2 regions of the Angustibacter sp. Root456 genome follow, and region 1 is predicted to be linked to the other one. Evidence: riboswitches for the same ligand, from Rfam matches in the RefSeq annotation. Region 1 holds a riboswitch; the other holds the start of a gene.
What was found. Region 1 has a riboswitch for thiamine pyrophosphate ahead of thiD (bifunctional hydroxymethylpyrimidine kinase/phosphomethylpyrimidine kinase). Riboswitches for the same ligand answer to the same signal wherever they lie in the genome.
Positions count from the first base shown of each region.

Region 2: another riboswitch for thiamine pyrophosphate. It lies ahead of ASD06_RS17645 (ECF transporter S component); the one in region 1 lies ahead of thiD (bifunctional hydroxymethylpyrimidine kinase/phosphomethylpyrimidine kinase).

Region 1 covers NZ_LMER01000003.1:41,776-45,979, forward strand. Annotated here, with positions in the region: gene thiO (glycine oxidase ThiO) at 1-1,123, opposite strand, end outside; TPP riboswitch at 1,116-1,218, opposite strand; gene thiE (thiamine phosphate synthase) at 1,247-1,918, shown strand; TPP riboswitch at 1,951-2,046, shown strand; gene thiD (bifunctional hydroxymethylpyrimidine kinase/phosphomethylpyrimidine kinase) at 2,039-3,538, shown strand; gene rplU (50S ribosomal protein L21) at 3,677-3,985, shown strand; gene rpmA (50S ribosomal protein L27) at 4,040-4,204, shown strand, end outside.
Region 2 covers NZ_LMER01000020.1:627,044-631,247, forward strand. Annotated here, with positions in the region: gene ASD06_RS17630 (formimidoylglutamate deiminase) at 1-557, shown strand, start outside; gene hutI (imidazolonepropionase) at 559-1,737, shown strand; gene ASD06_RS17640 (DUF4235 domain-containing protein) at 1,834-2,112, opposite strand; TPP riboswitch at 2,217-2,321, shown strand; gene ASD06_RS17645 (ECF transporter S component) at 2,393-3,052, shown strand; gene ASD06_RS17650 (ABC transporter ATP-binding protein) at 3,049-4,204, shown strand, end outside.

The DNA.
Region 1 (4,204 bases):
CCTCCTGGAGGGTGAAACGGCGTGGACCGAGCTGTTGCCACAGCGCCGACGGCGGATGGCCCGCGACCTGTCTGGCCACCTCTTCCCCGGTGACGCCGCTGAGCAGGATCCCGTTGCGGTAGTGGCCGGTGGCGACGAACAGCCCGGGCACCGCCGACCAGCCGACGACCGGCGCGTTGTCGGGAGTCCCTGGGCGCAGCCCGGTCGACACCTCCGCGAGCGCCAGCTCGTCGACGATCGGCAGCACCTCGTGGGCGTCGCGCAGCAGGCCGCGCACCGCGGCGACGACCACCGTGTCGTCGAGGCCCTGGTGCTCGACGGTGGCGCCCACGACGAGCTCGCCGTCGGCGCGGGGCACGAGGTAGACCTCGCGGCCGTGCACGAGCGCCCGCACGGTGTGGGTGAGGGCCGGCGGTCCGTGACGGCCGGGCTGGGGGCGTAGCCGCAGCACGTGGCCCTTCACCGGCACCACGGGTGGCAGGGCGTGCTCGGGCACGCCGTCGACGACACTGCTGCGCGCCCCTGCGGCCAGCACCACGACGTCGGCGCGCACCTCGTCGACTCCCACGGCCACCCCGACCGCCCGCCCCGCGTCGACCTGCAGCCGTGCCGGGCCGCCAGTCAGCATCTCGGCGCCCGCCGCGCGAGCCTGGGCGCGTAGCGCGGCGCGCACGGCGCGGTTGTCGACCGACAGGTCGTCGGCGGCCAGCAGCGCGCCGCCCACCGACGCCGCGAGGAAGGGCTCGCGCTCGCGGGTGTCGCGCCGCGTGAGCTGCTCGGTGCGCAGTCCGAGACCGTCGCGGTAGGTGGTGAGACGAGCCAGCTCCGCGCGGTCGTCGGCGGTGAGCCCGACGCTGAGCGTGCCCTCGTGCCGCACCGGGACGACCTCGCTGCCGCCGAGCTCGTCGACGTACGACGGGTAGGTGGCGACCGCGTGACAGGCCAGTCGCAGCAAGGGCTCCTCGCCGAACGCGGCCTCGGTGACCGGGGCGAGCATGCCCGCCGCCACGTCGCTGGCCGCGGGGCCGCCGTCGTCGACCACCGTCACCTCGGCTCCCTGCTGGGCGAGCCGCCAGGCGCACGACAGGCCGATGACGCCGGCACCGATGACGACGACGTCCACGGCGGTAGCTCCCTTCGCCGGCATGACCCGGAGCAGGTTCGACGGTCGGTGCGGGCGCACCCTCTCAGCCCGTGCGGGCTCCCGTGCTTCGAGGCCGACCCTAGCGCCTGGTTGGATCGGCGCGTGACCCGCACCGAGACCGAACCCAGGCCGCGCACCGCTCGATCGCGTCGACTCGACGCGGCGAGGCTCTACCTGTGCACCGACGCCCGACGCGAGCGCGGCGACCTCGAGCCGTTCCTCGACGCCGTCCTCGGCGCCGGCGTCGACGTCGTGCAGCTGCGCGAGAAGCACCTGGAGGCCGCCGAGGAGCTCGACCTGCTGGCGACCTTCGCGGCGGCCTGCCGGCGCCACGGTGCGTTGCTCGCGGTCAACGACCGCGCCGACCTGGCGGTGACCGCGGGCGCCGACGTCCTGCACGTCGGGCAGCGCGACCTCACGCCGGCGCAGGCGCGCGCGGTGGTCGGGCCGGACGTGATCATCGGTCGCAGCACGCACGACCCTCAGCAGGCCGCGCAGGCCGCCGACGACCACGACGTCGACTACTTCTGCACCGGGCCGGTCTGGACCACGCCCACCAAGCCGGGGCGGGCGGCGACCGGGCTCGACCTGCCGCGAGCCGCGGCGGCCGCCGAGCCGGCGAAGCCGTGGTTCGCCATCGGCGGCATCGACGAGCGGCGGCTGCCGGAGGTGCTGGCGGCGGGCGCGCGGCGGGTCGTCGTCGTCCGCGCTGTGACGCAGGCGGTCGACCCGGCTGCGGCCGTCCGCGCGCTGCGGGCGCACCTGACCCCCTGAGGGTCGCGGTCGCGACCCTCGCTACGGTGGCTGGCAGTGACACGGGGTGCTCCGTCGCGGAGCTGAGATGAGACCCGTCGAACCTGATCTAGCTAGGACTAGCGAAGGGATCGTCACGCGATGACGCGTACTGCCACACCCACCCGACCCGTCAGCGTGCTGGCCGTTGCCGGCAGCGACCCCAGCGGGGGAGCGGGCATCCAAGCCGACCTGAAAACCGTTGCCGCGCATGGCGGTTACGGCATGAGCGCCATCACGGCACTCACCGCGCAGAACACCCAGGGCGTGCGTGCCGTGCACGTTCCCCCGGCGAGCTTCCTGCGCGAGCAGCTCGACGCGCTGTCCGACGACGTGCGCATCGACGCGGTGAAGATCGGCATGCTGGGCACCGCCGAGGTCGTCGACGTGGTGGCCGACTGGCTCGCGCGCCAGGCCCCGCGGTACGTCGTCCTCGACCCCGTGATGGTCTCGCAGTCCGGTCACCGGCTGCTGCCCGCGGACGCCGTCAGCGCGCTGCGCGACCGGCTGCTCGAGTGCGCCGACGTCGTGACGCCCAACCTGCCCGAGCTGGCCGACCTGCTCAGGTGCGCCGAGGCGACGTGCTGGCAGGACGCGCTGACCCAGGGCCGTGAGCTGGCCCGCCGCCACCAGGTGCACGTGCTGGTGAAGGGCGGCCACCTCGGTGGCCCGCTCAGCCCCGACGCCCTCGTGGACGCCGACGGCACGGTGCACGAGCTGCGCGGCCACCGGGTCGCCACGCCGCACACGCACGGCACCGGGTGCACGCTGTCGACCGCGGTGGCGACCCTGCGGCCCAGCCGCCCGAGCTGGTACGAAGCCGTGCGTGACGCCAAGGCGTGGCTGGCCGGCGCGATCGAGGCCGGTGCGGGACTCGAGATCGGGCAGGGCGCCGGGCCGGTCGACCACCTGCACGACACCGTGCCGTCGTCCGGGCGGTCCTTCACGACGCAGGCGTGGGACGCCACCGCCGCGGTGCGCGCCGCGATCGACGACCTGCCGTTCGTGCAGGCGCTGGCCGACGGCACGCTGCCCGAGCCGGTGTTCGCCGAGTACCTGCGCCAGGACGGGCTCTACCTGCAGCAGTACGCCCGGGCCCTGGCGACGCTGGCCGCGCTCGCCCCGGACGCTGACCAGCAGCTGTGGTGGGCGCAGTCGGCCCAGCAGGCCCTCGCCGTCGAGCGCCAGCTGCACGAGTCCTGGGTCGACGTGCCGGACGCCGACCCGGCCCTCGACGTGCCGGCGGCCTCGGCCGCCTGCACCGCCTACACCTCCTACCTGCTCGCCGTGGCCCAGCGCGGCGACTACGCCGAGCTGCTCGCCGCCGTCCTGCCGTGCTTCTGGGTGTACGCCGACGTGGGGGAGCGGCTGCTCGAGCGCACGCGCGACCAGCCCGACCACCCCTACCGGCGCTGGATCGACCAGTACGGCGACACCGCCTTCGCCGCTCGCACGATCGAGGCGCGCGAGATGGCCGACCGGGCGGCGGCGTGCTCGGGCCCGGCCACCCGCGCGCGTATGCTGGAGGCGTTCGGGACGGCCACGCGCTACGAGTGGATGTTCTGGGACGCCCCCTGGCAGGGGGTGCACTGGCCGGTTTGACCCGGCCCCGCGCCCCTGCGGTACCCTGATGAGTCGGTGCGCTCCGCGCGCGCCTCCCTGTGCTCGCCTCTCGTGCGGCTTCGCCGCTGGTGGCGCGCGCCTGGGCCCTTAACGAACGTCGAGAGAAGTGAGCTTCACGTGTACGCGATCGTCCGCGCTGGCGGCCGTCAGGAGAAGGTGTCCGTCGGCGACGTCCTGGTCATCGACAAGGTCGAGGGCAAGGCGGGTGACACCCTCGAGCTGGCGCCCCTGCTGCTCGTCGACGGCGACACCGTGACCAGCGACGCCGCGAAGCTCGCCAAGGTCAAGGTCACCGCCGAGCTCGTCTCCCCGGAGAAGGGCCCCAAGATCACGATCATGAAGTTCAAGAACAAGACCGGTTACCGCAAGCGTCAGGGTCACCGTCAGCACCTCACCCGCGTCAAGGTCACCGGCATCGAGGCCTGAGCCTCCGCTCCGGCTCACTCCCAGGCCCTCCGTCCCCACAAGGCAGGCACTCTCATGGCACACAAGAAGGGCGCGTCGTCCACGCGCAACGGTCGCGACTCCAACGCCCAGCGCCTCGGCGTGAAGCGCTACGGCGGCCAGGTCGTCGGCGCGGGCGAGATCATCGTGCGTCAGCGCGGCACCCACTTCCACCCCGGTGTCGGTGTGGGCCGCGGCGGC
Region 2 (4,204 bases), on a different contig from region 1:
GTGCGGACGCCCTCGGTCCGCGCACCACCGTCGTGCACGCCACCGTCGCGCCGCACATGGAGCTGCTCGGCAGCACGGGCACGTCCGTGTGCCTGTGCCCGACCACCGAACGCGACCTCGCCGACGGCATCGGGCCCGCCAAGCTCATGGCCGAGCACGGAAGCCCCCTGTGCCTCGGCAGCGACCAGAACGCCGTGGTCGACCTGCTGGAGGAGGCGCGCGCGCTGGAGATGCATGAGCGGCTGTTCTCGTTGGAACGCGGGGTGTTCACGCCCGCTCAGCTGGTCGAGGCGCTCACCGTGAACGGCCACGCCTCGCTGGGCTGGCCCGAGGCTGGCCGCATCGCAGTCGGGGCTCCGGCCGACCTGGTGGCCGTGCGGCTCGACACCGTACGCACCGCGGGAACCGCTGTGCCGCAAGCCATCTACGGTGCCACGGCGTCCGACGTCCACACGGTGGTGAACGCCGGGCGCACGGTGGTCTCCGACGGACGTCACGTGCTCGGTGACGTCGGCCGCCTGCTGGCCGAGGCCATCGCGCCGTTGTGGGAGGACTGAGATGTCGAGCGTGCTGCTCACGGGCATCAGCGAGCTGGTCACGAACGACGCCAGCCTCGGTGACGGCTCGCCGCTGGGGGTGATCGAGCAGGCCGCCGTGGTGGTCGAGGGCGCCACGGTGGCCTGGGTCGGGCCGCAGCGCCAGGCACCTGACGCCGATCAGCACCTCGACCTCGCCGGCCGCGCCGTCGTCCCGGGCTTCGTCGACTCGCACAGCCACCTCGTCTTCGCCGGTGACCGCTCGCGAGAGTTCGAGGCGCGGATGACCGGCACGCCCTACGACGGCGGCGGCATCGCCACGACCGTCGCCGCCACGCGCGCCGCTCCCGACGAGCTGCTGCTGGCTCGCGCCCGCGCGCTGCAGGCCGAGATGCGCGCCCAGGGCACGACGACCCTCGAGGTCAAGAGCGGCTACGGCCTCACGGTGGCCGACGAGGCGCGCAGCCTGCGCATCGCCCGTGAGATCACCGACGAGACGACGTTCCTCGGCGCCCACGTCGTGCCGGCGGGCGCTGACCGGCGCGCGTACATCGACCTGGTCACTGGCCCGATGCTGGCGGCCTGCGCGCCGCTCGCCCGGTGGGTCGACGTCTTCTGCGAGCCCGCGAGCCCGCACGCCTTCGACGGCGACGAGGCGCGCGTGGTGCTCACCGCCGGCATGGCGGCGGGGCTGCTGCCTCGGGTGCACGGCAACCAGCTCTCGGCGGGGCCCGGCGTCCGGCTCGCCGTCGATCTCGGTGCGGCGAGCGTCGACCACTGCACGCACCTGAGCGCGGCGGACGTCGACGCGCTCGCCGGCGCGAGCCCCGCGCCCGGGCGCGACGGCACGGTGGCGACGCTGTTGCCCGGCGTCGAGTTCTCGACCCGCTCGCCGTACCCGGATGCCCGCGCCCTCGTCGACGCGGGCGTGGTGGTGGCCCTCGCCACCGACTGCAACCCGGGCAGCTGCTACACCTCGTCGATGCCGTTCGTCATCGCGCTCGCGGTGCGCGAGATGGGGCTGTCACCGGCCGAGGCGCTGTGGGCGGCCACGGCCGGGGGTGCCCTGGCGCTGCGGCGTCCGGACGTCGGCCACCTGGGCGTGGGTGCTCGGGCCGACCTCGCGGTGCTGGAGGCGCCGACGTACCGGCACCTGGCCTACCGTCCGGGCGTCCCGCTGGCGCGCGCGCTCGACCTCTAGTCCGCTGCTCCTCGAGGGTCGCGTCCGCTTGTCGAGGGGTGCAACCCTCGACAAGCGGGGTGTCGCCCACTGAACGTGATCAACGGGGAGGGGCGCTCACTGCACCTCGGCCATGTCGGGCGGCAGGTGCCCGGTGGAGTTGCGGTAGTACTCGGCAGCCTTGCGCGTGGCCAGCATGCGCGCCACACCGATCACGGCGCCGCTGAGCACGGCCCACAGCACGGCCTCGTGCCACTCGACGTCGGGGTGCTCGGGGTTGGTGGGAGGGGCCGAGCCCGTCGCCGCCTTCCAGCCCGTGGTGAGCAGGTTGCGTGCGGCGATGCCGGCGACCACCGCGCCGCCGGTACCGAGGATCTTCCACGTCGTTGCACCCATGCCGCCAGCCTGCCCCACCGGACGCCGGGCAGCCACCCGTCGGCGCAGTCGACCGGACGGTCGACCGGACGGTCGACCGGACCGTCACACCGGTGTAGCGTGGGATCACACGACAGGGGAGCGCCACCAGGCGCTGAGAGTGCGGGCAACCGCAGACCCTCGAACCTGATCCGGTTAGCACCGGTGGAGGGAGTCGGGAATCTCGACCGCCGTGTCGGTGCGTCGAGCACGTGCCGCCACGGCGGTACCCCTCCTGCTGCAACGTAGGAGGTTCCACACCATGACGGCACCCGCTGTCACCTCACGTCCGTCGCTGGGCGAGCTCACCCGCTGGCGCACCGTCGACCTCGTCACCGCCGCGATGCTGGGTGTCGCGTTCGGTGTCGCCTACTGGGGCTGGTCGGCGGCGTACACCGTCGTGAGCCCCGCGTTCACCGCCGTCCCGGCGCTCGGGGGTCTGCTGGGCGGCCCGTGGCTGCTGGCCGGCGTCGTCGGTGGGCTCGTCGTCCGGCGTCCCGGCGCCGCCCTGCTCGCCGAGCTCGTGGCCGCCAACGTCGAGTACCTGCTCGGCAACCAGTGGGGCGTCGCGACGCTCGTGTCCGGGCTGCTGCAGGGCCTGGGCGTCGAGATCGTGCTGGCCATCTTCTTGTTCCGCCGGTTCGGCCCGGGCGTGGCTGCGCTCAGCGCCGCGCTCGCGGCAACGCTCGAGACGGCGTACGAGTACTTCACCTACGACTACGCCACGACCTTCGGCGCGGGCGGCACGGTGCTCTACCTGGTGACCTTCATGCTCTCGGGCGTGCTGCTGGCCGGACTGCTCGGCTGGCTGATCGTGCGGGCGCTGACCCGCTCGGGCGCCCTGGCGGCCTTCCCGGCCGGACGCGAGCAGGCCCGCGCCCGCGACGCAGAGCTGCAGCGGAACACCACCTCCGCGCGGTGAGCGGCGCCAGCGTCGACGTCCGCGGTCTCACGTGGCGGCCGTGGGGACGCCGCGACCGCGTGCTCGACCAGATCGATCTGCGGCTCGAGCCCGGCGAGCGCATCGTGCTCGCCGGGCCGAGCGGGGCCGGCAAGTCGACGCTGCTGCGTGCCCTGGCGGGGCGTCTGTCGGCCGACGACGGCGAGCTGGCCGGCGAGGTGCAGGTCGACGGCGTCACCGGCCTGCTGCTGCAGGACCCCAGCGCCGCCGTGGTCGCCGACCGGGTCGGACGCGACACGGCGTTCGGCCCCGAGAACCTCGCACTGTCGCGGGACGACATCTGGGCGCGCGTCGAGGACTCGTTGCGGCGCAGCGCCTTCCCCTACGCCGCCGACCGGCCGACCGCGGCGCTGTCGGGCGGTGAGGGCCAGCGGCTGGCGCTCGCCGGTGCCCTCGCGCTGCGCCCGGGCCTGCTGCTGCTCGACGAGCCGGCAGCGATGCTGGACGCCACCAACGCCGCCCGCGTGCGCGAGGCGGTGCTGGCGGTGGCCGAGCGCAGCGGCTGCACCCTCGTGGTGGTCGAGCACCGCATGGCGCCGTGGCTCGACCACGTCGACCGCCTCGTGGTGCTGGGCTCCGCCGGCGGTGTGGTGGCCGACGGCGCGCCTGCCCGGGTGCTGGCCGACGCCGCCGACCAGCTGCGCGGGGCGGGCCTGTGGGTCGACGACGTGGCCCCCGTGGTCCCGGAGGTCGTCGCCACAGCGCCCGGCGCCTGCCTGCTCAGGGCCCGCGACGTCGTCGCTCGCCCCGGCAGCGGGCGCGGGCGCGGCCCGGCGGCAGGGGTCGGCCCGTTCGACGCGAGCCTCGTCCGCGGTGTGGTCACGACCGTCACCGGACGCAGCGGCGCGGGCAAGTCGACGGCGCTCGGCGTGCTCGCCGGGCTCGCCGCACCGACCTCCGGTGAGCTGCTCGCGGACGCCGAGTGGGCCCCGCGTCGCGAGCGGCGACCGCATCGCTGGCGCTCGCGTGAGCTGGCGGCGCGAGTCGCCTGGCTGCCGCAGGCGCCCGAGCACGCGCTCGTCGCACGCACCGTGCGCGACGAGGTGCTCGCGACGTCCCGGGCGCTGGGGCGTCCGGCCGCCGCGATGGAGCAGCGCGCCGACGCCCTGCTCG